DNA from 2 places in the Ruminococcus sp. J1101004sp1_RTP21198st1_B9_RTP21198_201120 genome. Region 1 is predicted to be linked to the other one. Evidence: riboswitches for the same ligand, from Rfam matches in the RefSeq annotation. Region 1 holds a riboswitch; the other holds the start of a gene.
The links. Region 1 has a riboswitch for FMN ahead of ribD (bifunctional diaminohydroxyphosphoribosylaminopyrimidine deaminase/5-amino-6-(5-phosphoribosylamino)uracil reductase RibD). Riboswitches for the same ligand answer to the same signal wherever they lie in the genome.
Positions count from the first base shown of each region.

Region 2: linked by a shared signal. The riboswitch ahead of AB5618_RS12430 (ECF transporter S component) and the one ahead of ribD (bifunctional diaminohydroxyphosphoribosylaminopyrimidine deaminase/5-amino-6-(5-phosphoribosylamino)uracil reductase RibD) in region 1 are both predicted to bind FMN.

Region 1 is NZ_JBCOMI010000021.1:42,876-58,601, forward strand. It holds gene AB5618_RS14485 (ABC transporter ATP-binding protein) at 1-991, shown strand, start outside; gene AB5618_RS14490 (ABC transporter ATP-binding protein) at 988-2,733, shown strand; gene AB5618_RS14495 (ABC transporter ATP-binding protein) at 2,747-4,483, shown strand; gene AB5618_RS14500 (metal-dependent transcriptional regulator) at 4,495-4,914, shown strand; gene AB5618_RS14505 (ECF-type sigma factor) at 5,315-5,743, shown strand; gene AB5618_RS14510 (TetR/AcrR family transcriptional regulator) at 5,983-6,597, shown strand; partial or broken gene AB5618_RS14515 (ABC transporter ATP-binding protein) at 6,708-8,479, shown strand; gene AB5618_RS14520 (ABC transporter ATP-binding protein) at 8,481-10,214, shown strand; gene AB5618_RS14525 (class I SAM-dependent methyltransferase) at 10,231-11,046, shown strand; gene AB5618_RS14530 (class I SAM-dependent methyltransferase) at 11,071-11,877, shown strand; FMN riboswitch at 12,350-12,464, shown strand; gene ribD (bifunctional diaminohydroxyphosphoribosylaminopyrimidine deaminase/5-amino-6-(5-phosphoribosylamino)uracil reductase RibD) at 12,740-13,867, shown strand; gene ribE (riboflavin synthase) at 13,849-14,502, shown strand; gene AB5618_RS14545 (bifunctional 3,4-dihydroxy-2-butanone-4-phosphate synthase/GTP cyclohydrolase II) at 14,521-15,726, shown strand, end outside.
Region 2 is NZ_JBCOMI010000016.1:80,213-95,938, forward strand. It holds one part of gene prfB (peptide chain release factor 2) at 229-303, shown strand; one part of gene prfB (peptide chain release factor 2) at 305-1,357, shown strand; gene AB5618_RS12385 (ACT domain-containing protein) at 1,482-1,934, shown strand; gene AB5618_RS12390 (homoserine dehydrogenase) at 1,942-3,159, shown strand; gene AB5618_RS12395 (aspartate kinase) at 3,256-4,464, shown strand; gene AB5618_RS12400 (hypothetical protein) at 4,496-5,707, shown strand; gene AB5618_RS12405 (DegV family protein) at 5,757-6,644, shown strand; gene AB5618_RS12410 (DUF975 family protein) at 6,807-7,634, shown strand; gene AB5618_RS12415 (Tex family protein) at 7,665-9,824, shown strand; gene AB5618_RS12420 (DUF1294 domain-containing protein) at 9,930-10,193, shown strand; gene AB5618_RS12425 (mechanosensitive ion channel family protein) at 10,310-11,218, shown strand; FMN riboswitch at 11,313-11,450, shown strand; gene AB5618_RS12430 (ECF transporter S component) at 11,634-12,269, shown strand; gene AB5618_RS12435 (NUDIX hydrolase) at 12,341-12,955, shown strand; gene AB5618_RS12440 (hypothetical protein) at 13,042-13,536, opposite strand; gene rsxC (electron transport complex subunit RsxC) at 13,927-15,726, shown strand, end outside.

The sequences.
Region 1 (15,726 bases):
ACCGGATGTTCTCGTTATGGACGAACCCTCATCTAACCTGGATGCGGCTTCCATCCTTGATCTGAGAAAGATTCTTGCGTTTTGGAAATCGCAGGGGAAAACAATCATTGTATCGGAACATCGGCTTTATTATCTTCGCGGTCTAGCGGATCGGTTTATCTATCTGGCAGACGGGCAGGTGAGTCATGATTATTCTGCGGCAGAATTTGAGCAGCTCACGGAGCAGCAGCGTTCCGATATGGGACTGCGCACGTTTGCTTTGGGGCGTCTCCTGCCTCCGTTTTTACCGCAGCAGGCAAAGACCGCCCTTGCGCTTCGTAATTTCCACTTTGCCTATAAAAACGAACCGGAAACCTTACATATCATGGATTGTGAAATCCCTACGAACCGGATCGTTGGAATTATCGGGAATAACGGCGCCGGGAAATCCACTTTTTCACGCTGTTTCTGCGGCTTGGAGAAGCGCTGTGGGGAGATTGTCTGGAACGGAAAGAAATACCGTCCGAAAGACCGGCTGAATACCTGCTATATGGTCATGCAGGAGGTAAATCATCAGCTTTTCACCGAGTCGGTCCTTGATGAAGTGCTGATCAGTATGGAGGAAGCAAACCAGAAGCGAGCAGAAGAAATCCTAAGTCGGTTAGATTTACTGGATTTTAAGGACAGGCATCCCATGTCCCTGTCCGGTGGCCAGAAACAAAGGGTTGCGATTGCTTCGGTAATCGCTTCAAAACGCTCGATCCTGTTTTTTGATGAACCGACCAGCGGCCTTGATTACAGGCATATGAAAGAGGTTGCAAATGTATTGCGGCAGGTCAGGGATGCCGGAATCACTGTGTATGTCATTACCCATGACCTGGAACTGATTTTAGATTGCTGTACGGACATCATTCATCTTGAGGATGGTTCGATTATCGACCAGTACGGAATGGATGAAGATGGCCTCAGAAAAATAAGAGAATACTTCATAAAGGGGGGATCTGAAAAATGAAGGAAGAAAAGAAAGCGTCGCCAATAAGTGTTTTATTGGGCTGGGGCAAACCGTATCACGGGAAATTCATCGGCAGCGTCGTCCTTGCGGTTTTGGGCATTGCCTGTCAGATGGTGCCTTATTTCTGTGTGGCGCATATCGTCACAATGATGTTGGACGGGGAGCAGGATTTTTCCCGTTATGTGACAGCTTGCATGGTCGCACTTTGCGGCTACCTGGGGAAAGTGCTGTTTTCCAGTCTGTCAACGACTATTTCCCATACAGCGGCCTATTACACGCTGCGGGATATCCGGGGGAGGCTGACAGGGAAAATGGCCCGCGTTCCGATGGGGACGATCCTGGATACTCCGTCCGGTCAGTATAAAACAACGATTGTTGACCGGGTGGAAGGGATGGAATCCACGTTTGCACATCTCATCCCGCAGATGACCGCAAACATCCTGGTTCCGGTGGTAATTGTCGTGTATCTTTTCATTATGGACTGGCGCATGGCGCTGTTGTCCCTTGTTACGCTGGTAGTCGGTCTTGCCGTAATGTCTGTCGGTATGATGAGTTACCCAAAGAAATGGGAGGGCGCGGTCAAAGCCGGGAAAGATATGGCGAACGCCATTGTGGAATATATCGGCGGGATTGAAGTTGTCAAGGCGTTCAGCCAGTCGGCCGGTTCATACAAGAAATATTCGGACGCCGTGAATTACAATGCGAATTACTATGTGGAATGGATGCGGGAAAACCAGAAAACCATGAGTGCCTACAATGCGATCCTTCCCTCAGTGCTGATCTGTGTGCTGCCTTGTGGGTTTGCCTTCTGGCTGTCCGGCAGCCTGGAATTATCTGCGTTCCTCTCCATTGTGATTTTCTCCCTGGGGCTTGTGGGGCCGATCATGTCCGTCTTTACTTTTACGGATGACCTGGCTGTACTGGGAACCAATGTGGAGGAAATCAGCCAGCTATTGAACGCGGAAGAACTGGATCATAAAGATACGCCGGTAAATCTGGCAGATACCAGTATCGGACTCGACCATGTTTCCTTTTCCTATGATGGGGAAAACGAAGTGTTGCATGATGTGAGCCTTTCCATCCAGCCGGGAACCATGACCGCCCTTGTAGGACCGTCCGGTTCCGGCAAATCTACCGTGGCGAAGCTGATCGCTGGGTATTGGGATGTTACGTCTGGCAGTATTACCCTGGGCGGCCATGAACTGAAGGAGATACCGCTGTCTGAAATTGCCGCCCAGATTTCCTATGTATCGCAGGATAATTACCTGTTTAACCGCAGCATCCGGGAAAATATCCGCATGGGCAGGCCGGACGCCACAGATGCGGAGGTGGAGCAGGCAGCAAAACAAAGTGGCTGTGACACCTTTATCCGCAAGTTGGATCAAGGGTATGATACCGTTGTCGGCAGCGCCGGTTCCCATCTTTCCGGCGGTGAGCGGCAGAGGATTGCCATTGCCCGCGCCATGCTGAAGGACGCCCCTGTGGTCATTTTGGACGAGGCGACTGCATATATCGATCCAGAGAATGAGGCAGTTGTGCAGAAAGCAATCTCTGCCCTGACAGTGGGTAAAACGCTGATCGTGATTGCCCATCGCCTGTCTACCATTATCGGTTCGGACAATATTGTGGTGGTCAAGGATGGAACTATCCATGCCCAGGGAACGCATGATAAGTTACTGGAAACCTGTCCTCTTTACCGGGATATGTGGCAGGCGCATATCGGCGCAAAGGATCAGATGTAAGGGGGGGTGTCAAATGTATGGAACATTGAAAAAAATTATTGCGTTTGCTGGCAGCAAAGAGGGACTGCTGAAAAAATCCCTGCTGTTTGCGTTCCTCTCCGGCCTGTTTGCGGCTTTACAGTTTGCCGCCCTCTTTATCGTGGTGGAGGCGCTGGTATCCGATAACCGGGACAGCCGGTTTATCTGGATTTCTTTGGGCATCATGGCTGTTTCCCTGGTTGGAAGGATCATCACGACATATTTCTCCACGATGGAGCAGACGGAAACCGGCTACTGTATGGTGGCGGAAAAGCGTATCCACATCGGAGACCGGCTGCGTTACATCCCGATGGGATATTTTAACAAGAACAGTATCGGGAACATTACCGCTATCGTTACCACCACGTTAGGGGATGTGGAAAATTCGGCGGCGCGTGTGCTGGTATCTGTGTTGGGCGGATTTTTCAATTCGGTGGCGCTTGTCATCGTCCTGCTGGTTTTTGACTGGAGGATCGGTCTGATTGCCGCTATCGGCGTCCTGCTTTATCTTGCAGCGGCGGAGCTTGCGCTCCGTAAATCTGCATGCTTAAGCGGAGTACGGCAGCATACACAGGAAAGCCTTGTGGAATCCGTCCTGGAGTATATCCAGGGGATGGGGATCGTGAAAGCCTTCGGTATGGAGAAGGACAGCACACAGTCCATTGACAGCGCAATCAAGGCAAGCTGCCGGGACAATTTGAAACTGACAAAAGCCAGTGTCCCCTATGATGCCCTGAAACAGGTTGTTGTCCGGGTGTTCAGTGTTTTGCTGCCCCTGGCCTCCATTTACTTCTGGCTGAACGGTTCCCTGTCATTGGCCTATGGCGTGATTTTGGTGGTCGCTTCCTTTATGGTATTCAATGATCTGGAAAACGCCGGAAACATGGCCTCCCTGCTGCAAATGCTGGCGGCTTCTATGGATACGGCAAACTCTATTGACGATACGCCGGTCATGGATGAAAAGGGGGCGGATGTGGTTCCGGCATCCTCGGAAATTATATTTGATAATGTGGACTTTTCCTATGCAGACCGAAAAATTCTGGATCATGTCAGCTTTACGATCCCTGCCGGAACGACCACTGCCATTGTCGGCCCGTCCGGTTCTGGCAAGACGACTATGTGCAACCTGATTGCCCGGTTTTGGGATGTAGACGCCGGGAGAATTACGGTTGGCGGCAAAGATGTACGGGATTTCAAACTGGACAGTCTGATGAAGAATATCTCGATGGTGTTCCAGAGCGTGTACCTGTTTGCAGATACGATTGAAAATAATATCAAGTTTGGCTGCCCGGACGCCACCCATGAGCAGGTGGTTGAAGCGGCGAAAAAGGCTTGCTGCCATGACTTTATTTCTGCTCTGCCGGAGGGTTATGATACTGTGATCGGCGAGGGCGGCGGCACTTTGTCTGGTGGTGAAAAGCAGCGCATCTCCATCGCTCGCGCCATGCTGAAAAATACGCCTATCATTATTTTGGACGAGGCAACTAGCAGCGTTGACCCGGAGAATGAGGACGAATTGCAGCGGGCTATCGAGGCACTGACTCATGACAAGACCATTATTATGATTGCCCATCGCCTGAAAACCGTTCGCAGCGCTGATCAAATCCTCGTGTTAAACAATGCTCACATTGTCCAGAGCGGCACTCATGCGGAGCTGATCCAGCAGAAGGGCTTGTATGCCGACTTTGTGACGGCCAGACAGGAGGCCATCGGCTGGAAACTGGTGCAGTAAAGGAGGTAGCGATGAAACTTCATGCGTCCGGGGAGGACTATCTGGAAACCATCCTTGTTCTCCATAAGAAACTTGGCATGGTGCGCTCCGTAGATGTTGCCCGGCACATGAGAGTGTCAAAACCGAGTGTTTGTGTGGCGGTCAACACTCTGAAGGATGGCGGCTTTCTCACAATGGATGAAGATCACTTTCTCCATTTGACCGATGTAGGCCGGGAGGTGGCCGAAAAGATTTATGAACGTCATTGCTTCTTTACGGAACAGCTTATCGCAGCAAGTGTTGATCCTGAAACTGTAGAAGTCGATGCCTGCCGGATAGAACATGTGATCAGTAATGAAAGTTTTGAAAGGTTGAAAGAGGCGGTTTTTAGAAAGCAGGAAAACGAGATTTCTGCCCGGTCAAAAGAGATAAAGGATAAGCCCACCGAATAAAAAAACGGTGTTTCGGTGGGCGGCTTCATCATGCCTTATTACACATCTTCCCTCTGAACCCGTTTTGAGTTTGGAGGGATTTTTTATGTGCTGGTCTGCTTCAGCCGCCCCGCTGCTTATCCACAGCAGCAACTACCTACATAATTTCATACAGGAATGAGGATAGCCTGTCAAAAAAATCTTCTGCTGTTGGTGGCACTCTCACGCCCCTAATGTAGAAGTTTTATATCTACAACGTAGTTCTTATTTTTCTCACTGCCGCAAAGGTTTAACAGCCTTTGCGGTTTTTTGTTTGTCGATATTTGTTGGGAAAAAGGACAAGGCTTCTTCCGGTATTGGCTGCCGTTCTCCACCCTTTCCAATCTGAATGTTCAAACAAATCAGATTGGAGGTAAGGAAAATGGCATATAACCATGGAAAAGCAGAGCGCAAATGGAAGCTCTGGAAAGAGAAAGAAGAAAAGATTTTAAGAGACAGCGGTGTTTCTGAAGATATAATTGAAGTAATCCGTCTTTATGACCGTCAGGCATTTAATTCAGACAGACGATATTATGAACGTGTGCAGGAAACAGGTACATACCTTGATACTGTTGCAGCATCCACAGATCAGGCAGAACCGAAAACAGTACAGGATTTTTTGGATCATATTGAAAATCAGGAATTGTATCATGTACTGATCACAGTGGACAGGCTTACCCTGCAGATCGTTCTGATGAAGATCCAGGGGTATAGCACTCATGAAATTGCCAGGTATCTGAAGATTACCGAAAAGGCGGTTTACAGACGCATGGACAGGCTGAAAGAAAAAGTGAAGAAGATCTTTGAATAATTCATTATAATCACAAAGCAGGGTGTGATAACAAACTCCACCCTGCTTATCATTTTAGTTAGAAAAAATAAAACTTTTGTCAAAACCAGTATTTAAAAATTTTATCAGTAATAAAGTGCAGAATGATGTTTGGATTGCTGTTTTTATGCAACTATTTCTTGTTGCTCTTGACAAAATCTTTTTTAAAGATTAAAATTATAACAGTGTTATATAGCACTGTTATATAGGAGGTGTGCAAAATAAACGGAAATGGAACGACTTTAGAAAATATCCATCGGGCAGCGAAAGCAGAATTTTTAGAAAAAGGATATAAAGACGCTTCCCTGCGGAATATTGTGAAATCCGTGGGAATGACTACCGGAGCCTTTTACGGATATTACAAAAGTAAAGAAGAACTTTTTGAAGCCATCGTTGGTGAGCATTATGAATATATTCGCAACCGTTTTATAAAGGCACAGCAGGAGTTTGCTGAACTTCCAGCTGCCAGACAGCCGGAAGTCATGAGTGATATTTCGGGAATCTGCATGTACGATATTCTTCATTATGCGTATGAGCATTTAGAGGAATGTAAACTGATCCTTGTCTGTTCGGAAGGAACAAAATTTGCCGGGCTAATTGATGAAATGGTGGAGATTGAAGTGGAAGGGACTCATGCCTATCAGGAGGTTTTAAGGAAGCTTGGAAGGCCCTCTCCCCATATCGATCCTTCGCTGGAGCATATTCTGATCACCGGCATGTTTCATACTTTTTTTGAATTGATCATTCATGAAATGCCGCTAAAAGATGCCGAAAACTACGTTAGAGAAATGCGCGCCTTTTATACAGCAGGATGGATGAAAATTATGGGGCAGTAATGCCTTATAATTTTTGTTTGACAGTTAGCTACTGCTAACCTAAATTCGGATATTGTAAGAACATAGACGTGTTCTCTTTATCATAAACACAAAGAAAAGGAGGAATTTTTTTGAAAAAACAATCCAATTTATCACGCCTGCTGGAAATTGCAGGCAGCCATAAGTACCTGACCTATGCTTCCTGGGTGCTTTCTGCAATCAGTGCCCTGATTGCTCTGGTACCCTTCTATTACATCTGGAAAATGATCAAGGAAGTATTGGAGGTGGCACCGAATTTTGGCCAGGCACAGAACCTGACCGGTAATGGCTGGATGGCAGTATTGTTTGCGGTTATAGCGGTGCTTGTCTACATAGCAGGGCTGATGTGTTCCCATTTGGGAGCATTTCGTATCGCCACAAACCTGCGTATCCAGACCATGGAGCATATTGTTAAGCTTCCTCTTGGGTTTGCCGAGAGTTTTGGCAGCGGAAAACTGCGCAAGATTGTCAACGAATCCAGCGCAGCCACCGAAACCTATCTCGCCCATCAGCTTCCCGACAGAGCCAATGCCATTGCAACCCCCTGCGGTCTTTTGGTGCTGTTGTTCGTGTTTGACTGGAGACTGGGACTATTGAGCCTTGTTCCGGTTGTGCTGGGGTTTCTGATCATGATGGCAATGACCGGAAAGCAGATGCAGGAAAAGATGAAAGAATACCAGAATGCGCTGGATGATATGTCCAATGAAGCGGTAGAGTATGTCCGCGGGATTCCGGTGGTAAAAACTTTTGGCCAGACGATCTTTTCCTTTAAGAAGTTTAAAGACTCCATTGACCGGTATAAAGTATGGGTGATTGCTTATACTAAGCAGCTTCGGACACCGATGATGTTCTATACAGCTGCAATTAACGGAGTTTTTGCCACACTGATCGCCGGAGGACTGTTGCTTACGCAAGAGGGTGTGACTTCCAGTTTTTTACTGGATCTCATTTTCTATATTATCATTACACCGGTTATTTCTGTTACACTGACACGCATCATGTTCCAAAGTGAAAATGCCATGATCGTAGATGACGCTTTACAGAGAATTGACAGCGTTTTGCATTTGAAGCCTCTGGAGGAAACCAGACATCCTATGCATCCGCAAAATGCTTCCGTGGAACTGAAATCGATTCATTTCAGCTATGATGGAGAAAAAGAAGTATTAAAAGATATTTCACTCACCATTCCTGCAGGACAGACGGTAGCTTTTGTAGGCCCATCCGGCGGTGGAAAAACAACCCTTGCCAACCTGATTTCCCGATTCTTTGATCCACAGAGCGGAATGGTAAAAATCGGTGGTGTTAATGTGAAAGACATCCCGAAAGAGGAACTCATGAACACAGTGTCTTTCGTATTTCAGAACAGCCGTCTGATCAAGGCATCCATTCTGGAAAATGTGCGTATGGGGAAACCGGAAGCTACCCGTGAGGAAGTTCTGGCTGCCCTTCATCACGCCCAATGCGATGATATTCTGGAAAAACTCCCACAGGGTGTGGATACGGTCATCGGTACAAAAGGTGTCTATCTTTCCGGCGGCGAGCAGCAGCGAATTGCCATTGCCCGTGTAATGCTGAAAAATGCACCAATCATCATTCTGGATGAAGCCACTGCCTTTGCTGACCCGGATAACGAAAGCGCGTACAGGCTGCTTTTTCAAGACTTTCCGAGGGAAAGACGGTGATTATGATTGCCCACAGGCTTTCTACCGTAACAAATGTGGATCAGATCTTTGTCATTTGCGACGGACAGGTTGCCGAGTGCGGGAACAGCCGTGAATTGCTTGCAAAAGACGGCATTTTCAGCCGTATGTGGAAAAATTACCAGACTTCCGTACAATGGAAGGTAACAAAGGAGGTGCAGTGATATGATCAAAAAACTGCAGAAAAAATATGCCCTGTCTGAACAGGGAGCAAAAGACCTAATCAAAGGCTGCCTGGCCTGTGTCCTTCAGAATCTGTCTTTTATGTTCCCGGTGGGACTTTTATATTACCTGGTCAGCGATCTGATGAACGGGGGTGTTCCCGGTGGGAAAATTCCATTTTATGTGGCAGGCTGCGTGGTGTGTATCGGCCTGATACTGCTGACCACTTTCTTTCAATACAATGCCACCTATTTTGCCACTTACAAAGAAAGCGGCATCCGCCGTATTACTCTGGCAGAGCATCTGCGCAAAATCCCCCTTTCTTTTTTCGGGAAAAAGGATTTAGCCGATCTTACCAGTACCATTATGGCGGACTGCACCTTCCTGGAGCAGAGTTTTTCACATTTTATCCCTGAGCTTGCAGGTTCAATCATTTCTACGATCCTGATTTCCATCGGTCTGCTCTTTACGGACTGGAGAATGTCACTGGCTGCCTTATGGGTTCTGCCGGTTGCCTTTGCGATTGTGGGATTTTCCGCAAAGATTCAGGAAAATCTGAATCAGAAAGCCATGGATGTGAAGATGGCCTGCGCAGACGGGATACAGGAGTGTATTGAAACAGTTCGTGACCTGAAAGCGAACAATGCGGAGCAGGCATATTTAAAAGGTCTGGAAAAGAAAATCCGTGCTGTGGAGTATCGTTCCATTCTCAATGAATTTGGTCTTGCTGCTTTTGTGGTTTCCGCGTCACTGGTGCTGAAGCTTGGTATTGCAACGGTTGCACTGGTGGGAGCTGTTCTGCTCATGCAAGGGAGCCTCTCCGTGCTTACATTCTTTATGTTCCTTCTGGTAGTATCCCGTTTATATGACCCTCTGCAGGGCGCACTCCAGAATCTTGCGGCAGTCATCAGTACACGAACCAACATTGCCCGTATGAATGAAATTCTCGATCATCCCATCCAGCAGGGCAGTGATAGGCTTTCCAATCAGGGGTATGATATTGTCTTTGACCATGTCGGGTTTGCCTATAATACCGGAGAAACTGTATTGAAAGATGTCTCCTTTACGGCAAAGCAGGGAGAGGTTACGGCTCTGGTGGGCCCGTCCGGCGGCGGAAAAACAACCGTATCCCGGCTGGCAGCAAGGTTCTGGGATATTAACAGAGGAAAGATTACCGTGGGAGGCATGGATGTATCCCGAATAGACCCGGAAACACTGCTTTCTCTGTATTCCATCGTATTCCAGGATGTTACGCTGTTTGACAATACGATTCTGGAAAATATCCGAATCGGAAACAAAGACGCCACAGATGAACAGGTCATTGCGGCTGCGAAACTTGCCAATGTAGATGAATTTGCAGAAAAATTACCAGATGGATGGCATACCAATATCGGGGAAAATGGCTGTGAACTTTCCGGCGGAGAGCGCCAGCGCATCTCTATTGCCCGTGCATTTCTGAAAAATGCGCCGATCATTCTTTTGGATGAAGCTACTGCTTCCCTGGATGTGGAGAATGAAACTCTGATACAGACAGCCCTTTCCCGTCTGATCGCAGATAAAACCGTTCTGGTTATCGCCCACAGGATGCGTACCGTAGCCGGAGCAGATAAGATCGTTGTCCTTTCTGATGGTACAGTTGCAGAAGAAGGATCACCAAAGGATCTGGAAGAAAAGAATGGTGTATATGCCCATATGGTAAAACTGCAGACAGAAAGCCAGAATTGGAAACTTGGGTAAAGAAGGAGGAAATGTAATGAACAAGAACCATTGTAAGCAGGAAAATATCCGACTTGGTACCCACGGAGAAGACTATGGAAGCTGGATGTCCAACCCTGTCTTTTACATCATTGGCGGAATCGGAGTTTTGACCGCTGTGCTGGCTGTCCTCTCTTTTTATGTATTACATGTCGCTGTTCTTGGTGTTCTGTTTACTGTTATCACAATCGCACTTTTGGTTTTGCTGATCTGGATCACATGGATCAGGCGGCAGTATGCCTTTGGCGGTGGCGGAATCATGGAACAGGTTCATCGAGTCGTTCTTTCTCATCTGGACTATGACGGCGAGGGGAAGATTCTGGAAGTAGGCTGCGGCTCCGGAGCATTGACAATCCGTTCAGCTCTGACATGGCCGAAAGCAAAAGTGATCGGTGTTGATTACTGGGGCGCTGTGTACAATTACAGCAAAGCACTCTGCGAGAAGAATGCTGCCAGTGAGGGCGTGGCTTCCCGCTGTGTATTTCAGCACGGTGATGCGAAGCAGCTGGATTTTCCTGATGAGAGTTTTGATGTAGTCATCAGCAACTATGTCTATCACAATGTTATGGGTGCTGATATGCAGAAACTGCTGCTGGAAAGCCTGCGGGTATTGAAAAAAGGCGGCGTCTTTGCACTTAACGATGATATGAAACAAAAGATGTACGGTGACATGGAAGATTTTGCGCAGAAACTGCGGGATATGGGGTATGAGGAAGTACGACTCGTTGACACTGCACAGGAAGCTTTTGGCTCCCACCGTCGGGCTGCCATGATGATGCTGGGGTCTTCCCGGCTGCTTGTCGGCAGAAAGTAATGTATCAAAACAGGAGGTTTGGCTATGTCCAAGTTAGGAGTCGTGGAGGATACCCTGTTTGTCCCTATGCTGGGAAGAATTTATGCTAGTGAGCATTGCTCGCAAATTTTATATGATAAAAAGGCATTGGAATTGAAAAATAGGCTGCCGTTAGACTTGATTGAACAGAATATGCAGAACCAGTATACGCTTTTGGCCTCTGCTTCCCGGTCTGCTAATATGGATCGGATTATTCGGTCTTTTCTGGAACGCAGACCGGACGGTGTGATTGTCCAACTGGGCTGTGGTCTGGAGACAACCTATCACCGATGTGATAACGGGAAGACACACTGGTATGCCGTGGATCTGCCTCATGTAATCGAATACCGGCGGGGACTTCTTCCCGAACCAGAGAGGGAATTATATATTTCCGGGGATGCCTTTGCAAAGGATTGGATCAAAAAAGTTCGCAATGATGTACTTGATGCTCCTATTCTCGTTACTGCAGGCGGGTTATTTCATTATTTTGAGGAACATAAGGTCATTGCCCTTCTGCGTATGATTGGGCAATTTGGAAATATGGAAGTTGTTTTTGATACGGTGAACAAAAGAGGAATGACCATGATGAAGAAAAAATATATGAAACAGGTCGGCCATGCCGATGCACAAATGTTCTTTTATGTGGATTCAGCGGAAGAACTGGCAGCAAAGATCGGGGGTAATGTGAAGGTGATTGCGGAGGAACCATACTATCGTTACATCCCTAAAAATGGCTTAAAGCTATCCACAAAGGTCAGTATGACAGTTTCTGATCAATTCAAGATGGTAAAGATGATACATCTAAAACTATAGTGGATATACAATATCAGAGAGAGAGAACTTTATCATTTTTTCGGACGCACTGATGAAACACCATCAAAAGCCGCTTTCTATCACCAGCGTGCAAAATTAAAAGATAATGCACTATGGGAACTTTTGCAAATCTTTAACCAGAAGCTTCAACCAACTCTATACAGAAACCGTTATCGTTTGGTTGCTTGTGACGGTTCTGTTGCTGATGAAGTCGATCCGGAACTTCTGGCAAAAGTATTGGCTAATCCAGAGATGTGGGCATTGCTCAATTCACTGGCGAAAACGATGAAGTAATGAAAAATAGTGAAAAAATAGTGTAATTTTAATAAAAAAACAATTCATAAAACGATATAATATATGGATAAAATGAGGATATTTATTGTGTATATGGATATTCTATCTCCATCAGTAAACTAAGTAAAATAAAAATTCTGCTTTACAAACAACAGATAAAGTATTAAAATAAACAAAAAGATATCTTCAGGGCAGGGTGAGATTCCCTACCGGCGGTAAAGCCCGCGAGCCGAGAGGCATGATCCGGTGAGATTCCGGGGCCGACAGTACAGTCTGGATGGAAGAAGATGATAGTACAGTTGATTTTTTGTATGAATGAATGTAGTATCAGAGCTCTGAGATGATGATCCATTTCAGAGCTTTTTATATAGGAAAATCAGACATTCATTTATCAATCATATGTAACAGATCAATTCCACCCTGCAGATATTTCTGCAGGCTTTTTTGTATCTGGTACATCGTTTTCGAAATAACTATACCATTCACTTGTCTGTGAATCCGATTGCACATGTTTAAAAGCCTCGGCGTAGCCCAGGCAAAGAACAGGAATAAGAAAGAAGGAATAGAAATGACGGATCAGGAATATATGCTTCGGGCTATTCAACTGGCCAAAAAAGGAGAAGGCTGGACGAATCCCAATCCTATGGTAGGGGCAGTGATCGTAAAAGACGGAAAGATCATCGGGGAAGGCTATCATAAAAAGTATGGAGAACTTCACGCGGAACGTAATGCAATTGCTTCTCTTACAGAATCAGCAGAAGGTGCGGTGATTTATGTCACGTTGGAGCCTTGCTGTCATCATGGTAAAACACCTCCATGTACGGAAGCGATCATTGAACAGAAGATCAGAAAAGTGGTGATCGGTTCCAGAGATCCGAATCCGAAAGTGGCAGGAAAAGGTGTACAGATGTTAAGGGAAGCCGGTGTAACAGTAGTTGAAGATTTTATGAGAGAAGAATGTGATCAGCTGAACCCGGTGTTTTTCCATTATATTACTACGAAGACCCCTTATGTGGTAATGAAGTATGCCATGACACTGGATGGGAAGATCGCAACGAAAACAGGAGCATCAAAATGGATCACCGGAGAATCTGCACGAAAAGAAGTACAGCATATGCGGCATCAGTACATGGGAATCATGGCTGGTATTGGAACTGTGCTTGCAGATGATCCGATGTTAAACGTCCGGGTAGAAGGCTGGAAAAGTCCTGTTAGGATTGTGTGTGACAGTAAGCTCAGGATCCCGCCGGGCAGTCAGATTGTAAAAAGTGCGGAAAAGTACCGGACGATCGTGGCTTATGCAGAACAGAAAAATGCAAAAGAGAAAATAAAAATATTACATACCATGGGAGTTGAAACCATTTACTGTCCCGACGAAAAGAATCAGATAGACCTTAAGAAGCTGATGGCAGATCTTGGAAACAGAGGCATTGACAGCATCCTCCTGGAGGGAGGAGGTACGTTAAATGACAGTGCACTGCGAGCTGGAATTGTAAAGGAAGTACAGGCTTTTGTGGCACCAAAGCTGTTTGGCGGTGTGGCTGGGAAGACACCGGTAGAGGGTATTGGAGTTGAACTGCCGTCTGAAGCAGTGGAACTGAAATATACAGATATCTGTCAGATCGGTAAGGATATCCGGATAAAATGTCAGGTGTGTGATAAAAAACAGGAGGAATCATGTTTACAGGAATCGTAGAAGAGAAAGGAAAAGTCCGTTATATACAGCTGACAGGGGAATCAGGGATCCTGGCAGTGAAAGCCCGGAAAGTCCTGGAAGGGACAAGGATCGGTGACAGTATCGCTGTGAATGGTGTGTGTCTGACAGTTACGTCGATTCAGCCGGACGGATTTACTGCCGATGTGATGGCAGAGACGATCAGAAGAAGCAGTCTTGGCAGCTGCAAGGCCGGAAGCCAGGTAAACCTGGAACGTGCAATGGCTGCAGACGGCAGGTTCGGGGGACACATAGTAAGCGGCCATATTGATGGGACTGGCGTGATACGTTCCATGCTCCGGGAAGAAAATGCCATCTGGGTATCAATTGAGACATCGCCACAGATTTTGCATCTGATCGTGGAAAAAGGATCCGTCTGTATTGATGGGATCAGCCTGACAGTTGCAAGGGTTGATGAAGCTGGTTTTCAGGTGTCGGTCATTCCACATACAGGAGAAGAAACCACTCTTTTGGAAAAGGTGCCGGGGGATCTGGTTAATCTGGAAAATGATGTGATCGGAAAATACGTAGAAAAACTGCTTGGCATCAGAAAAAACGAAGAAGAGAAAAAAGAATCCGGAATTACGATGGAGTTTCTTGAAGAATTCGGGTTTTAGAACAGGAGGATATACACTATGTCACAAAATTATCAGTACAACACAATTGAAGAAGCACTTAGGGATCTTAAGGAAGGAAAAATAGTTCTGGTCACAGATGATCCGGACAGAGAAAATGAGGGAGATCTGATATGTGCGGCAGAGTTTGCGACCAGGGAAAATATTAATTTCATGGCGACCTATGCAAAGGGTCTTATCTGTACACCGATGAGTGCAGAAATTGCGGCGAGATTGAACTTTCCGCCGATGGTTGCGGAGAACACGGACAATCACAGTACAGCATTTACCGTGGCAGTAGATCACGCAGATACAACCACAGGTATCTCTGCGGAAGAGCGCTCCTATACTATCATGAAGTGTGTGGATGATCAGTCAAAACCGGAGGATTTCAGAAGACCGGGACATGTGTTTCCGCTTATTTCCAGAAAAGGCGGGGTTTTGGTACGAAATGGCCATACAGAGGCAACAACAGATCTTATGAGACTTGCCGGACTGAAAGAATGCGGCGTGTGCTGTGAAGTTATGAAAGAAGATGGAACTATGATGCGTACATCACAGCTATGGGAAATGGCAAAAGAGCATAACCTTACATTTATTACGATCCGTGATCTGCAGGATTATATAAGAATACATGAAAAGCATGTAAAGGAGGAAGCCGTTGCAAACCTCCCAACGCAGTACGGTGATTTTAAAATGTATGGTTATATCAATGATATTACAGGAGAGCATCATCTGGCACTGGTAAAAGGTGATCTGGGAGATGGTGAGGATGTGCTTTGCCGGGTACATTCGGAGTGTCTGACAGGGGATGCATTCGGATCGCTCAGATGTGACTGTGGCCTGCAGCTGCAGACAGCGATGCGCCAGGTAGAAGCAGAAGGCCGAGGAATTATTCTGTATATGAGACAAGAAGGCCGAGGAATCGGACTGATCAATAAGATCAAAGCATATGCGCTTCAGGAGCAGGGATACGATACTGTGGAGGCTAATGTGAAGTTAGGGTTTGCACCGGATCTCAGAGAGTACTGGGTCGGGGCACAGATACTGTCAGACCTTGGTGTGAAATCATTAAGATTACTGACAAATAATCCGGATAAAGTCTATGGACTTGGCGAATTCGGACTGAAGATCAATGAGAGAGTACCTCTGGAGATTCCGGCACAAAAGTATGACCGGAAGTATATGAAGACGAAGCAGGAAAAGATGGGTCATATTTTTAAAGAA
Region 2 (15,726 bases), on a different contig from region 1:
CCTGTTATTCATAAAGAAAACGGTAACGTGTGGCTGTTCCTTTCCACACCGCTTTTTATTGTAATTTTCCACGGAATATGCTATTGTATAGTTTGAAAGTCTGTGTGCCGTGCGGATCGCGGGAATGATTTTTCAAACACGTTCCAGGCCGGCGGCATTGTTGGAGAAATGTAACGATTCAGAAAACACTGGACTGTTACACAGAAATATTAGAAAGAAGGTGAAGCTATGGTTGAATTAGACCAGTTCAAGAGCATTCTTGCAACATACACAGAACCATTAGTGGAAGTGAGGGATTCACTTTGACCTGGCTAACAAAGAAAAGCGGGTTGAAGAATTAGAGCGCGAAATGGAAGCGCCTGATTTCTGGGACAATGCAGAAATATCCCAGAAGAAAATGAAAGAATTAAAGAGCATGAAGGACGACATGGAAACCTATCAGAATCTGGTAACCCAGAAAGAAGATATGGAGACCCTGATCGAGATGAGCTATGAGGAAAATGATCCGTCCATGATCGAAGAAATCCAGGAAATGCTGGATGAGTTCCAGGCACAGTTTGACAGTATCCGTGTGAAGACACTTCTTTCAGGAGAGTATGACGGCGAGAATGCCATTATCAAACTGAATGCAGGAGCTGGTGGAACAGAAGCCTGCGACTGGTGCAGTATGCTGTATCGTATGTATACACGCTGGGCTGAGCGCAAGGGCTTTTCAATTGAAGTTCTGGACTATCTGGACGGCGATGAAGCTGGTATCAAATCTGTTACCTTCCAGGTAAACGGAGAGAACGCATACGGACTTCTGAAGTCTGAGAAAGGTGTTCACCGTCTGGTACGTATTTCCCCGTTCAATGCGGCTGGAAAGCGCCAGACCTCTTTCGTATCCTGCGATGTAATGCCGGATATTGAAAAAGATCTGGACGTAGAAGTCAATGATGAGGACATCCGTATTGATACCTACCGAAGCAGTGGTGCCGGCGGACAGCATATCAACAAGACCTCATCCGCTATCCGTATCACTCATTTTCCAACAGGAATCGTGGTACAGTGTCAGAATGAGCGTTCCCAGCATATGAATAAAGATAAGGCTATGCAGATGCTGAAGGCGAAGTTATATCTTCTGAAACAGCAGGAGGCAGAAGCCAAGCTTTCCGGAATCCGAGGTGAAGTAACGGATATCGGCTGGGGCAACCAGATCCGTTCCTACGTTATGCAGCCATATACTATGGTCAAAGATCACCGTACCAATGAAGAAACCGGAAATGTAGATGCAGTTATGGATGGTGCCATTGATATCTTTATTAATGCATATCTGAAATGGATTGCACTTGCGAAGAGACCTGCAGAACAGCAGTAAAAGCATGCTGCTGTTCACGGAGTGAACGGTAACAGGGTAAGGCCAGTTTCCGGATTATGTCTGGATACAGCGGCTGTAATGGCAGAGATTTGCAGGGCGCAGTGAAAGTGGAAGGAAATGCAGGATGCCAAAGACAACAGATAAGAATAAATATTTTGTAGTAAAAGAGCGGGCTGTGCCAGAGGTGCTTCTGAATGTAGTTGCAGCGAAGAAGCTTCTGGAATCAAAGCGGGCAGCTACGGTTCAGGAAGCTGCAGACGCTGTGGGAATCAGCCGAAGCTCTTTCTATAAATATAAAGATGATATTTTTCCCTTCCACGAGGAAGCCAAGGGAAAGACCATCACATTTATTATACAGATGGATGATGAGCCGGGAATTTTATCCAATGTTCTTCGAGCTATTGCAGAAAACCATGGCAATATTCTGACCATACATCAGAGTATTCCCATCAGTGGTATTGCCACTCTTACCTTAAGTGTGCAGATCCTTCAGGGAGAAGGGGATGCTGAGGCAATGGTGGATGACATTGAACAGATGGAAGGAATCCATTATTTAAAAATTTTAGGCAGGGAGTAACGGACAGATGATAAATATTGCAGTGTTAGGATATGGCACAGTTGGAAGCGGTGTAGTAGAAGTCATCCGCACCAATCATGAATTGATTAACAAAAGAGCCGGGGAAGAGATTAAGATCAAATATGTACTGGATCTTCGTGAGTTCCCTGGAGATCCGGTAGAAGAGATTCTTGTTCATGACTTTGAGCAGATCGTAAACGATCCGGAAGTTAAAATTGTAGTAGAAGTAATGGGAGGAACCGGTGCTGCCTATACTTTTACAAAAAGAGCACTTGAAGCCGGCAAGAGTGTGTGTACTTCAAATAAAGCTCTGGTTGCCAAATACGGTCCTGAGCTTATGAAAATTGCAAAAGAGAAAAAGATCAACTTCCTTTTCGAGGCAAGCTGCGGCGGTGGAATCCCGATCATTCGTGCCATCAACGGTTCTCTTACCGCAGATGAGATCGATGAGGTCAGCGGAATTCTGAACGGAACTACTAACTATATGCTGGATAAGATGATCACAGAAGGCGCTGATTTCAATACTGTTCTGAAAGAGGCTCAGGAAAAAGGCTACGCAGAGGCTGATCCTACCGCTGACGTGGAAGGACAGGACGCATGCCGTAAGATTGCCATTCTTTCCTCTCTGGCATATGGAAAATTTCTGAATTTTGAAAATGTTTATACAGAAGGAATTACAAAGATCACACCAGAGGATATGGAATACGCAAGAGAAATGGGGAGAAGTATCAAGCTTCTTGGCACAAGCAAGAAATTGGGAGACGATTCCTTCTACGCACTTGTAGCACCTTTCCTTGTAGGACAGGAGAATCCTCTTTATGGCGTAAAGGGAGTGTTCAACAGTATTTTTGTACATGGAAACATGCTTGGCGATGCCATGTTCTATGGAAGCGGAGCCGGCAAGCTTCCTACTGCAAGTGCAGTTGTAGCAGACGTTGTGGAGGCTGCAAAGCATCTTCATGATACGATTCCGAATAACTGGAGCAATGAAGAGATGACCCTGATGGAGCCGGATTCTGTAGAAGGCCGTTTTTTTGTCCGTGTGAAGGATACTTCCCTGGATGAAGTGGATAAGGCTTTTGGTAAGGTTGAGGCTGTGATCGAGCCGGATTCCCTTCCGGAAGAATTTGGTTTTATTACCAGACTTATGACACAGGGCGAGTACAAAGAGCGTGTGAAAGCGCTTGGAGAGAATGTTCTGGGCATGATCCGCGTGAAAGACTGATAACATGAAGCCGCAGTTATTCAGGTAATGGGCAGCTGCGCGAAACTGTCTGTATGCGCAGATAAAAATAAAACTGACAGCGTGAAAGGAAAAACTATGCTGATAGTTAAGAAATTCGGCGGTACTTCCGTTGGGGACAAACAGAGAATGTATAATGTTGCCAACCGTTGTATCGAGGAATATAAAAAAGGAAATGACGTGGTGGTGGTTTTGTCCGCCATGGGAAAATATACAGATGAGCTGATCCGTATGGCTCATGATATGGACGACAAGCCTCCGAAGCGTGAGATGGATATGCTCCTTACCATCGGTGAGCAGATGTCCGTATCTCTGATGGCCATGGTAATGCACAAGCTGGGCGTTCCGGCGGTTTCCCTGAATGCTTTTCAGGTGACCATGCATACCACAAGCAGCCATCAGAATGCAAGATTGAAAAGAATTGACACAGAGCGTATCCGCCGTGAGCTGGATGCCCGCAGGATTGTCATCGTTACCGGATTCCAGGGAGTGGATAAGTATGATGATTATACCACCCTGGGACGAGGCGGTTCTGATACCACTGCCGTGGCACTGGCAGCAGCGCTTCATGCAGACGCCTGCGAGATTTATACAGATGTGGACGGCGTTTATACAGCCGACCCACGTAAGGTTCCAAATGCCAGAAAGCTGAAAGAGATCACATACGATGAGATGCTGGATCTGGCAACATCAGGAGCGGGTGTACTTCACAACCGTTCTGTGGAAATGGCGAAGAAATACGGAGTGCCCCTTGTGGTCCGCTCCAGCCTGAATAACAGTGAAGGAACGGTAGTTAAGGAGGTAGTTAGCGTGGAAAGAATGCTGATCAGCGGTGTTGCGCTGGATACAGACGCTGTGAGGATCGCAGTACTGGGACTTCGTGATGTGCCTGGTGTTGCATTTAAGGTATTTGATACCCTTGCAAAGAAAAATATTAATGTAGATGTTATCCTGCAGTCTATCGGACGTGCAGGAACAAAGGACATTTCTTTTACCGTAAATAAGGATGATCTGGATGATGCAGTTGCCACTCTGGAGGAGAGCCAGGAGCGCCTTGGCTTCAAGGAGCTTCACTCTGAGCGCAATATCGCCAAGCTTTCCATTGTTGGCTCCGGTATGCTCAGCAATCCTGGCGTGGCTGCCAAGATGTTTGAGAGCCTTTACAATGAAGGCGTAAACATTAATATGATCTCCACATCTGAAATCCGTATTACCGTCCTTATCAACGAAAAAGACGGAATCCGGGCTATGAATGCAGTACACGATGCTTTCGGCCTTGCCGACTGATCAAATATACATTCTAAGGAGGAATTTCTGTATGAAAAGAAAAGTATTGGGAGTGCTTTTTACAGCAATGTGCCTGTGTGCGGTTCCGTCCGCGGCTTATGCAGAGGCACAGGAAGCCGAAACTACAGAGGCAGCAGGAGAGGCTGCTGATGAGCCTGAGGCTGGTGCAGAAACGGTTACAGAGCTGTCCGACAGCCTGTACGATTTTCAGGTGAAGATCGGGGATAAGGTTTACCAGTTCCCTATGTATTACCAGGATTTTGCAGCAGACTGGACACTTGGCAAGAACGAGGACCCGGAGATGGGCGTTGGAACCAATTCCTATGGTTCCATCAGTTTTTACAAAGGGGACGACCGCGTTTCCGTAGATGTGATCAATCTTGGAATCAACCAGCTGCCATTAAACCAGTGTCTGGTAGCAGGAATTGATATTGATGCAAGCTATGATTTTGATGTGGCGGCTACTCCTGTAGAACTGCCTGGCGGAATCGTAATGGGAAAATCCAATTTTGATGATATCAAAGCTGCTTATGGTGATCCAAGCGATACTTACGAGGGAGACCTGTATACCAAGTATTCCTACTCGAAAGATTATTACGAGGAAGTTCATTTCTATGTATATAAGGATGACAATACTCTGAAGCAGGTAGATATGCGTAACTTCGTAGAGCCAGAAGGATATGACAAGGGAAGTGTAAGCGAGGAAGTTCCAGAAATCGTATCTTCCTATACCGCTCCTACTGAGCTGGGAGATGATCTGCTGGCTCCACAGTTGGAATTCTGCGGAGATCTTTATTCCCTTCCGGCTCCGGTGTCTGCATTCCTTGAGAATGGCTGGGAGCTTCAGGATGTGGAAGATGGCGCTTATGTGGCTGGCCGGGATCTGGAATTTGTAGACATGATGAAGAATAACCAGAGTGTGCATTTCAGTGTTTACAATTTTACCCAGGATGCAACTGCCATCGAGAACTGTTTTGTACGGGAGCTTGAGGTAGGCAATTACGACAGTGATGCTCTTACCCTTACTCTTTCCGGTGGATTTACCCTGGGTGCGAAGAAGGCGGACCTGATCGCAGCTGCAGAGGAAAAAGGCTATGCGTGTGATGAGGACGGAGATTACCTGAATATTTATAAGACTGCAGATACCAAGATTGACAACCGGGCACAGTTCTGGTTTAACAAGGATGAGGATCCGGATACAGTGGCAAGTGTTGCGTACAGAAATGAAATTCTTCCAGAATAAGGGAGAACCCGATCTGGAGGTTTTGCAAAATTAGTAACAGGAGGGAAATATGAGCGACTATGTGATCAGCTGCTGTTCCACAGCAGACCTTACGAAAGAACATTTTGAGAAAAGAAATATTTCCTATATCTGCTTTCATTATGAACTAAATGGAAAAGAATATGCAGATGATCTGGGACAGTCTATGCCATTTGACCAATTTTATAAGGCCATGCAGGATGGTGCATCCACCAAGACTTCCCAGGTAAATGCAGATGAATTCGAAGAATATTTCGAAGGATTTCTGAAAGAGGGAAAAGATGTGCTCCATGTCTGCCTGTCTTCAGGAATTTCTGGCGTTATCAATTCAGCTAACGTTGCAAAAGCGGATCTGGAGGAAAAATATCCGGGGCGTAAGATCCTGGTGGTGGATTCTCTGGGAGCATCCTCCGGATATGGGCTTTTTATGGATAAACTTGCAGACCTTCGGGATGAGGGCAGACCCATTGAGGAGGTTCATGCCTGGGCGGAGGAACACAAGCTGAACCTGCATCACTGGTTTTTTTCCACAGATCTTACGTTTTATATCAGAGGAGGCCGTATTTCCAAGGCCAGCGGCTTTTTCGGCACGATGCTGAATATCTGCCCGCTGCTGAATATGGATGATCAGGGAAAACTGATCCCAAGATTTAAGATCCGTACCAAGAAAAAGGTGATCCGGGCTGTTGTAGACAAAATGGAAGAGTACGCTGAGGGCGGACTTGACTATAGTGGGAAATGTTATATTTCCCAGTCCGCATGTATAGAGGATGCCAGGGAAGTGGCAAGGCTGGTGGAAGAGCGTTTCCCGAAATTAAATGGGAAGGTTGAGATCAATAACATCGGAACTACCATCGGAAGCCATACAGGTCCTGGTACGGTAGCGCTGTTTTTCTGGGGAAACAAGAGAACGGCGTAATTAAAAAATTACAGATGTCAGATGGAAGAATGCTATATTGGGAACAACTGGCATGGCTTAATGGAGCAAAAAGTGAAAACAGCGAAATGGTGCTGCAATATATCTGGCCGGGATGCATCAGAATCCCGGCCTGCTGTTTCACTGCAAAGGAGAATGATGATTATGAAAAAAAGAAGTACGAAGGAAATCAAACTGCAGGCAAAAAAGGCATTGCAGGGACATGTTGGAACTGTGATCCTTGGGCTTCTGGCAGTGTATGGTCTGAATACTTTAGGAACAATCCTTTCTACCAATTTATTTTCTGGCACATCCGCGCTGGATCTGGTTCTCAGTGAAGTATTTATGCTGGTGGTGTCACTGATCGTGGGGATCATTTCCGCTGGTCTGGGGTATATGCTTTTGAATATTTCCAGGGGAAAGGAGTTTTCTCTGGGAGATCTGGGCTACTTTTTCAAAAACCAGCCAGACAGGGTGATCGTTGCAGGCTTTGTGCTGGCGCTGATCCAGCTGGTCACAGCAATCCCTTACTATTATGTGAGCTTTACCACAGATCCGGGACTGACTGTGGATTCCCAGATCCAGTGGCTTTCCATGACTCTGGGACTGCTGGCTGTAAGCACTTTGCTGAATTTTCTTATTTCCCTTCCATTTGCCATGACCTACTTTCTCATGGCGGATGACACAGAGCTTGGAGGAATCCAGGCACTGAAAGAGAGCGCAAGGCTGATGAAGGGAAATATCTGGAGATATGTGAAGCTGAATCTCAGCTTTATCCCGCTTTTGTTATTATCTGTGTTCACGTTCTATATTGCACTTTTCTGGATCATGCCTTATATGGAAATGTCCATGGTGGCATTTTATCGGGATCTGGATGGGGAACTGGACTACAGACTGCCAGGAGATGGAACTGCTGACGGCGGCTTTCATAACTGGACCAATGATTCTGGAAACGGATATGATACAGAAAATAATGACGGTTACAGAAATTAGAAATACAAGCAACAAGAGGAGATTGAAAAAATGGATATTTTACAGGTAATCACCCAGGAACTTGGGGTGCAGAAATGGCAGGTAGAAGCTGCTGTTAAATTGATCGATGAGGGAAACACCATCCCTTTTATTTCACGATATAGAAAAGAAGCTACTGGAACCTTAAATGATGAGCAGCTTCGTAACCTGAACGAGAGACTGACTTATCTTCGAAATCTGGAAGACAAGAAGAATCAGGTTCTTTCCAGCATTGAGGACCAGGGAAAACTGACAGAAGAGCTGAAAGCACAGATCCTGGCAGCACAGACACTGGTAGTGGTAGAGGATCTTTATCGTCCGTACCGTCCGAAGAGACGTACCAGGGCAACAATTGCCAAGGAAAAAGGTCTGGAGCCGCTGGCAAATATTATTATGCTTCAGATGACAGGCAAGTCCATCGAGGAAGAAGCAGAAGCCTTTGTTTCCGAGGAAAAAGAGGTTGCTTCTGTGGCAGATGCCATTGCTGGTGCAAAGGACATTATTGCAGAGCATATTTCCGATGAGGCAGATTATCGAATCCACATCCGTGATCTTACTGCAAAAAAAGGAACCATCAGTTCTACGGCAAAAGATCCGGAGGCACAGTCTGTATACGAGATGTATTATGAGTTTGAGGAGCCGGTGAAGAAGCTGGCTGGACATCGTGTGCTGGCGCTGAACCGTGGTGAGAAAGAGAAATTCCTCACTATCAAGGTAGCTGCACCAGAAGAAGATATTCTTCGTTACCTTGAGAAGCAGGTGATCACCCGAGACAATCCATTTACTACACCGATTCTGAAAGAAGTGACAGAGGACAGTTACAAGCGTCTGATCGCTCCTGCAATCGAGCGCGAGATCAGAAGTGACTTGACTGAGAAGGCAGAGGACGGAGCCATCAAAGTATTTGGCAAAAATCTGGAGCAGCTTCTCATGCAGCCTCCAATCGCCGGACAGACTGTCCTTGGATGGGATCCGGCCTTCCGTACAGGCTGTAAGCTGGCCGTTGTAGATCCTACTGGAAAAGTTCTGGATACCACAGTTGTTTATCCAACTGCTCCTACTAACGAGAAGAAGATTCGCGCTGCGAAGGATACAGTAGAAGCTATGATCAAGAAGTATGGCATTTCCCTGATTTCTGTTGGAAATGGTACTGCTTCCAGAGAGTCTGAGCAGGTTATTGTTGATATGCTGAAGGAGATTCCGGAAGCGAAGGTTCAGTATGTGATTACAAATGAGGCAGGTGCTTCTGTTTACTCTGCAAGCAAGCTTGCTACAGACGAATTCCCAAATTTTGATGTAGGACAGAGAAGTGCTACCTCCATTGCAAGACGTGTGCAGGATCCTCTGGCTGAGCTGGTTAAGATCGATCCGAAATCCATTGGTGTAGGGCAGTATCAGCATGATATGAACCAGAAGAAGCTTGGCGAGGCTCTGACAGGTGTGGTTGAGGATTCTGTAAATAAAGTAGGTGTGGATTTAAATACTGCTTCTGCTTCCCTTCTTGAGTATATTTCCGGTGTTTCCAAGGCTATTGCAAAGAACATTGTAATTTACCGTGAGGAGAATGGCCGTTTCACAAGCCGAAAAGATCTTCTGAAGGTTGCGAAGCTTGGACCGAAAGCATTCGAGCAGTGCGCTGGTTTCATGCGTATTACAGGCGGCTCCAATCCTCTTGACGCGACAAGCGTTCACCCGGAGAGCTATGAGGCGGCTTCCAGGCTTCTTGAGAAACTGGGATATTCCGCTGAGGATATTGCAGGAGGCAAGCTTGCCGGACTTTCCAGACAGATCAGGGATTACAAGAAGACTGCTGATGAACTGGAAATTGGAGAGATCACTCTTCGGGATATTGTAAAAGAGCTGGAGAAACCGGCACGAGATCCGCGTGATGAGATGCCGAAGCCGATTCTCCGCACAGATGTACTGGATATCAAGGATCTGAAAGAGGGTATGATCCTGAAAGGAACTGTCCGCAACGTAATCGATTTCGGAGCTTTTGTTGATATCGGAGTTCATCAGGACGGACTTGTTCATATTTCCCAGATGAGTGAAAAATTTATCAAACATCCGTTGGAAGCTGTAAGCGTTGGAGATGTTGTGGAGGTTCGTGTTCTCGGTGTGGATGAGAAGAAGAACCGGATCAGCCTTTCTATGAAGGGATTAAATAAATAAAGAGAAGAGGGAAAACATTATTTCTCTTGCCATTGCCTTGTAGAAAGCCTTTTTCAAACACGCTTTATAGCGTGTTTGGCAGGGAAATTAGAGAGTTGGATTAAAATGTTAGAAAATATTCTTGTTGTATATCTGGTTTTCGTTAATATTGCAGCATTCGGGATGTATGGCATCGATAAACAGAAAGCCATCCGGAAACAGTGGCGCATCCCGGAAGCCCAGCTTCTTGCGGTGGCTGCCATTGGCGGTTCCGCTGGAGCTCTTCTTGGAATGCAATTTTTTCATCATAAAATCAGAAAATGGAAATTCCGTCTGGGTGTGCCGTTAATTCTGGCAGCGCAGTTGATACTGTGGAGAGTCTTGCAGTAGACGGTGGATAATTTGTTTCCAAAATGAATTTCCGGTGGAAAACAGGACGAAATTGTTTTTGGATAGCAAGAAACAGAATTGTTTACGGGAAAGGACTGAAAAAAGGAGATGGGAATTTGGAAGGACAGGTTATAGAGAATGCAGTTCAGGAGACTGTCCAGGAAACAGTGGATAAAGTAAGCTCCAACTGGGATCAGATCAAGGCTTACTTTAACGGTCATATTCCGGATTTGATCAGCTTCGGAATGAAAGTGGTTCTTTCTATTGTAGCTTTTTATGTGGGAACAAAGCTGATCAAGTGGCTGCTGAAAGTTGCGAAGCGTTCCATGGAAAAGGCCGGCATAGACATGGGGGTTGCCCAGTTCATCTGTTCTTTTGGAAAATTTTTGCTGTATCTGATTCTGATTTTTAATATAGCTACTAATTTCGGTGTGAAGGAATCTTCAGTAGCAGCTCTTCTGGGAACTGCCGGCGTTACCATTGGTCTTGCTTTGCAGGGCGGTCTGGAGAATCTGTCTGGCGGCGTTATGCTACTTTTGTTTAAGCCATTTCAGGTAGGAGATTATATTATACAGGATCAGGCTGGTGGGACGGAGGGAACCGTATATAAGGTTGAGATGTTCTATACGACCCTGATCACCATTGACAATAAGCATGTAATCATTCCAAATGGAAAATTATCCAACAGCACCATTATCAATGTAACTGCGCAGAATTTGCGTAACCTGGAAATCAAAGTGGGAATTTCCTATGATTCTGATATTAAGAAAGCAAAAAAGCTTTTGCAGCACATTTTACAGGAAGATCCCGGAACCAAATCGGACAAAGACATGCTGGTCTTTGTAGACGAACTTGCTGACAGCGCCGTAGTCATGGGGCTTCGCGTCTGGGTTCCCACCGATAAATACTGGAAGATCAAATGGCGGCTGAATGAGAAAATCAAAGAATCTTTTGATGCCAACGGAATTTCTATTCCGTATCCGCAGATGGATGTGCATGTTGTGGAGGCAAATAAAGACAAATGATAATAGATATATAATAGAAAATATGAAATAAATGTACAAATAGATTTCCTATTGAAATTATCCTATTTCTATTGTATAATCCACCATGAAAAGAAAATTTCTTCGGGGCAGGGTGATCGAAATCCTTGGAAATCGAAATTCCCTACCGGCGGTATAGTCCGCGACCCGCTTTGGCGGCTGATTTGGTGAAATTCCAAAACCGACAGTAAAGTCTGGATGAGAGAAGAACGCGCAGAATATTTAGATCGGTTGATTTTTTTGTACGTGCTCATTGCCCCGGAAGAGATTTCGGGGCTTTTTATGTGGTGATTTTAACGTTACTGGTGAACAGTAACCGTTACTGTTTACTGGTAACATTTTAATCCCATACTTGCAGAAATTTTCTTTAAATATTATAATTTAAGGAGCAATGAGTATGAGCGAACAAGTAATCAAAAATGGAAATGTAATGGAGCGAAGCCGCACCAGAACCATTGCCCAGGTAGCAATGTTAGGCGCTGTGGCAGGTGTGTTGATGAATTTTGAGGTACCGCTGCCATTTCTGGCACCGTCCTTTTATCAGTTGGATTTCTCTGAGATTCCAGCACTGATCGGTTCTTTTGCAATGGGACCTGTAGCAGGTATACTGATCGAACTGGTGAAGATTCTGGTACATCTGGTAACTAAGGGAACTATGACAGCAGGCGTTGGTGATGTGGCAAACTTCCTCTTTGGCTGTTCTTATGTAGTTCCAGCCGGACTGATCTATCGTTATCAGCATAAGAAGACAAGAACACATGCAGTGGCAGGTATGGCAGCTGGTGTAATTCTTACCACAGTGCTTGCATGCTTTGTAAACGCATTTGTACTTCTTCCTGCATACGGCAAGGCATTTGGAATGCCGGTACAGGCATTTATTGAAATGGGTGCAGCAGTACACAGCGGTGTAACCAACCTTCTTACTTTTGCAATTATGATCCTTGTACCATTCAATTTATTCAAATACACATTAACCTCAGTGATCGTGTTCTTTATTTATAAAAGAATTCGTGTGATTCTTCGCGGTGACTGATTCTCTGTTCCTTGGTGAGATCTAGATAGACCTCTGACCAGAACAGCAAGAACTGACGAAAAGAGGTTCCTATGGGAAAAATCAACAGCATTACCAAACAGACAGATAATCGTTATGTAAACCTTTATAATGTAAAAGCCACCAGTGTGCACAATACCCCGGTAAACTATTTTGTGTCTTCCCGTGCAAAAGATGTAGACAGCTTGAAAATGGTGACACATAAGAACAATCCGGACGGTGTGATCATTTATAGCATTTATGGCGAAAAACATGACAAAGTGGTGTTGATTCGCCAATATCGTTATACATTAGGCGATTATATTTATGAATTTCCAGCTGGTCTGGTAGAGCCGGATGAGAATTACCATGAAGGCGCAATTCGTGAAATGTACGAGGAAACCGGACTGAAGCTTGATCCCATTCCGGTAGCAGAAGCTTACCAGAAGCCTTATTTCACTACTGTAGGAATGACAGACGAGTCTTGTGCGACTGTATATGGATATGCCAGCGGCGAAATCAGTTCCAAGGCACAGGAAGATACGGAAGAGATTGAAGTGATTCTGGCGGACCGCGAGGAAGTGAAGCGGATTCTGAAGGAAGAGAATGTAGCGATCATGACGGCATATATGCTGATGCATTTTCTGGAAGATAAGGAACCATTTGGATTTTTGAATAAGATCAGATAATAATAAAATCCCCGGAAATCCGGGGATTTTATTATGTAGCAGGAAATTCTGTTGGAATTTCCAAGCCCTGCCGGGCAGGATTCTTTTTATTCATAGTATTCAATATCCTGATCGGAGGTATCCTCCGTATAGTTTCCTCCGTTATCGGAACCAGAACCATCTCCATTATCAATATAATCCCAGTTCTCATCGTTATCTTGTCCGGAATCATCGGAGGTATCTTCTGTATAATCCGGAATATCGGAAGTGTCACTTCCTGAGCTATCTCCAGAATCCTCAGTAGGATAAGTGATCTGGTCGCTTCCTGAAGAATCACCGCCAGAAGAATCATAGCTGTTATCGTAGGAACTATCTCCCTGGCTGTAATCGTAAGTCTCGTCATAATTACTGTCCTGACTGTAAATTGGAAATTCTTCCTGCTGTGCAGCTTCCGCTTCTGCAGCTGTTTCAGGAGCCTCTGTTAATGTGGTCTTGGCAGTTGGTACTCTGTTTTCTTTGGGAACGACTACGGAAATTCCCACCATGGCCACACTGAGCAGAATCGCAGTGGATGCAATGTGGAACTCATCTCTGTATTTCATAAGCTTTACACCTCGTAAGTATCTTTCATTAATGATTCAATGTTCTATGCTGAACGGAATCATAATATTTCTTTTAACGATATTCAACAGATATTCCCATTATAACATATCTTCAGATGATTTTGTAAAAATAGTATCGTTTTTTACAATACATATCCATTCCCATAAACTATAATACGAACAACTTAAGAAAAAGAACCAACAATGAAAAAATAAAACATAATTTGAAGGCAGAATAGTCACAAAGACTGGATAAAATAGTCAGTTTGTGTTAAATTATAAAGGAAAAACAGTAACTTATTTATCTGCTTTTATAAGTTTTTTTGTGGAGGGAACGGATAAGAACAGATAGTATAAGAATATAATTTCTATTATAAGGAAGGTGAGCAATTGGAAAATTATACTAAGTACAAGCTGAAAAGCAGTGATGAGCTTGCATCAGTGCTGAGCGGCAAGGACAACCTGTTTGTGATTGCCTGTAATAAGTGCTTTAAGGAATTTGAGACGGTTGAGGAACCGGATTGCGATGAATTCCTGAAGTTTGCTGAGGAGCAGGGAAAGACTGTCACAGGTAGTGCGAAAGTTGATTTCTTATGCAATAAAATGCACACAGAAAGAAAATTGCAGGATCTGCTTCCGGAAGGAACAGAGAATGTGGTAGTAATTTCCTGTGGTCTTGGTATTCAGACTGTTGCAGATCTGGCAGGTAAGCCGGTTGTTGCTGCAAGCAATACCCTTAACTACAGAGGTCATCATGGCATGGCACTTACCAAGAAGAGCTGTGATGCATGTGCACAGTGTTATCTGAATATTACCGGTGGTGTCTGTCCCATCGTTGACTGTTCCAAGAGTCTTGTGAATGGTCAGTGCGGTGGAGCAAAGAATGGAAAATGCGAAGTAGATCCCAATAAGGACTGCGCATGGGAGAAAATTTACCAGAGACTGGCGAAACAGGGACGTCTGGAAGAATTCCTCAATCAGCCCGTACAGGTTCGTGATTTCTCCAAGGTTAATTTCAAGGTGATCAATGATTATGTGAAATCAATCAGAGAAAACAGACTGGATGGTTATTATGGTGGTGTTCATCCGTCAGAGCGCAAGGAATTCAGTGAGCACATTGCTCTTAAGAAGTTCCCGGATCCGAAGACGGTTGTAATTTCCATGTCTCAGCATCTGGGTGCTCCGGCGAATCCAATCGTTCAGGTTGGTGACACTGTAAAAGTCGGTCAGAAGATCGGCGAAGCTGCCGGATTTATCAGCGCTCCTGTGCATTCCAGCGTAAGCGGAACGGTAGTTGCTGTTGAACCTCGTATGCATGGCACAAGAGGCAGTGAAGTGATGGCTGTTGTTATTGAATCGGATGGAAAAAATACTCTGCACGAATCCGTACAGCCACATGGAGACCTTGACAAGCTTACTCCGGATGAAATCATTGATATCATTCGTGAAGCAGGAATCGTTGGTATGGGTGGTGCAGGTTTCCCGACCTGTGTCAAGCTGAAACCGGCGAAACCAGTTGATACCATCCTTCTCAATGGATGCGAATGTGAGCCGCTTTTGACAGCAGACCACAGAGTACTTCTTGAGTATGCAGATGATATTATTTTTGGTCTGCGAGCAGTTCTTAAGACAACCGGTGCCCAGAAGGGTATCATTGTTATTGAGGATAACAAGCAGGATGCCATTGAATTAATGCAGGAAAAAGTTGCTAATATCGGAGATATGGAAGTATTTGTTGCCAGAACCAAATACCCACAGGGCGCTGAGAAAACTCTGATCAAGCGTGTTATGGGCAGAATCGTTCCAAGCGGCGGTCTTCCGGCAGATGTTGGCGTTGTAGTAGATAATATCAGTACAGTAAAGGCAATTTCAGATGCGATCCAGACAGGAATGCCTCTGATTGAGCGTGTTGCAACTGTTACAGGTGAGAAGATCAAGAATCCTGGAAACTTTATCATCAAAATTGGTACAAGTGTAAGAGAGCTGATCGACTACTGTGGTGGATTTACAGATGAGGATGTTCTGGTTAAGATGGGCGGACCTATGATGGGATTCCCTCTGAATACACTGGATGTACCTATGATGAAAGGCTCCAACGGTATCATTGCAATTGATACAGATGAGACCAAAGAGCAGCCATGTATCAAATGCGGACGCTGTGTAGATGTCTGTCCGATGGAACTGTCTCCG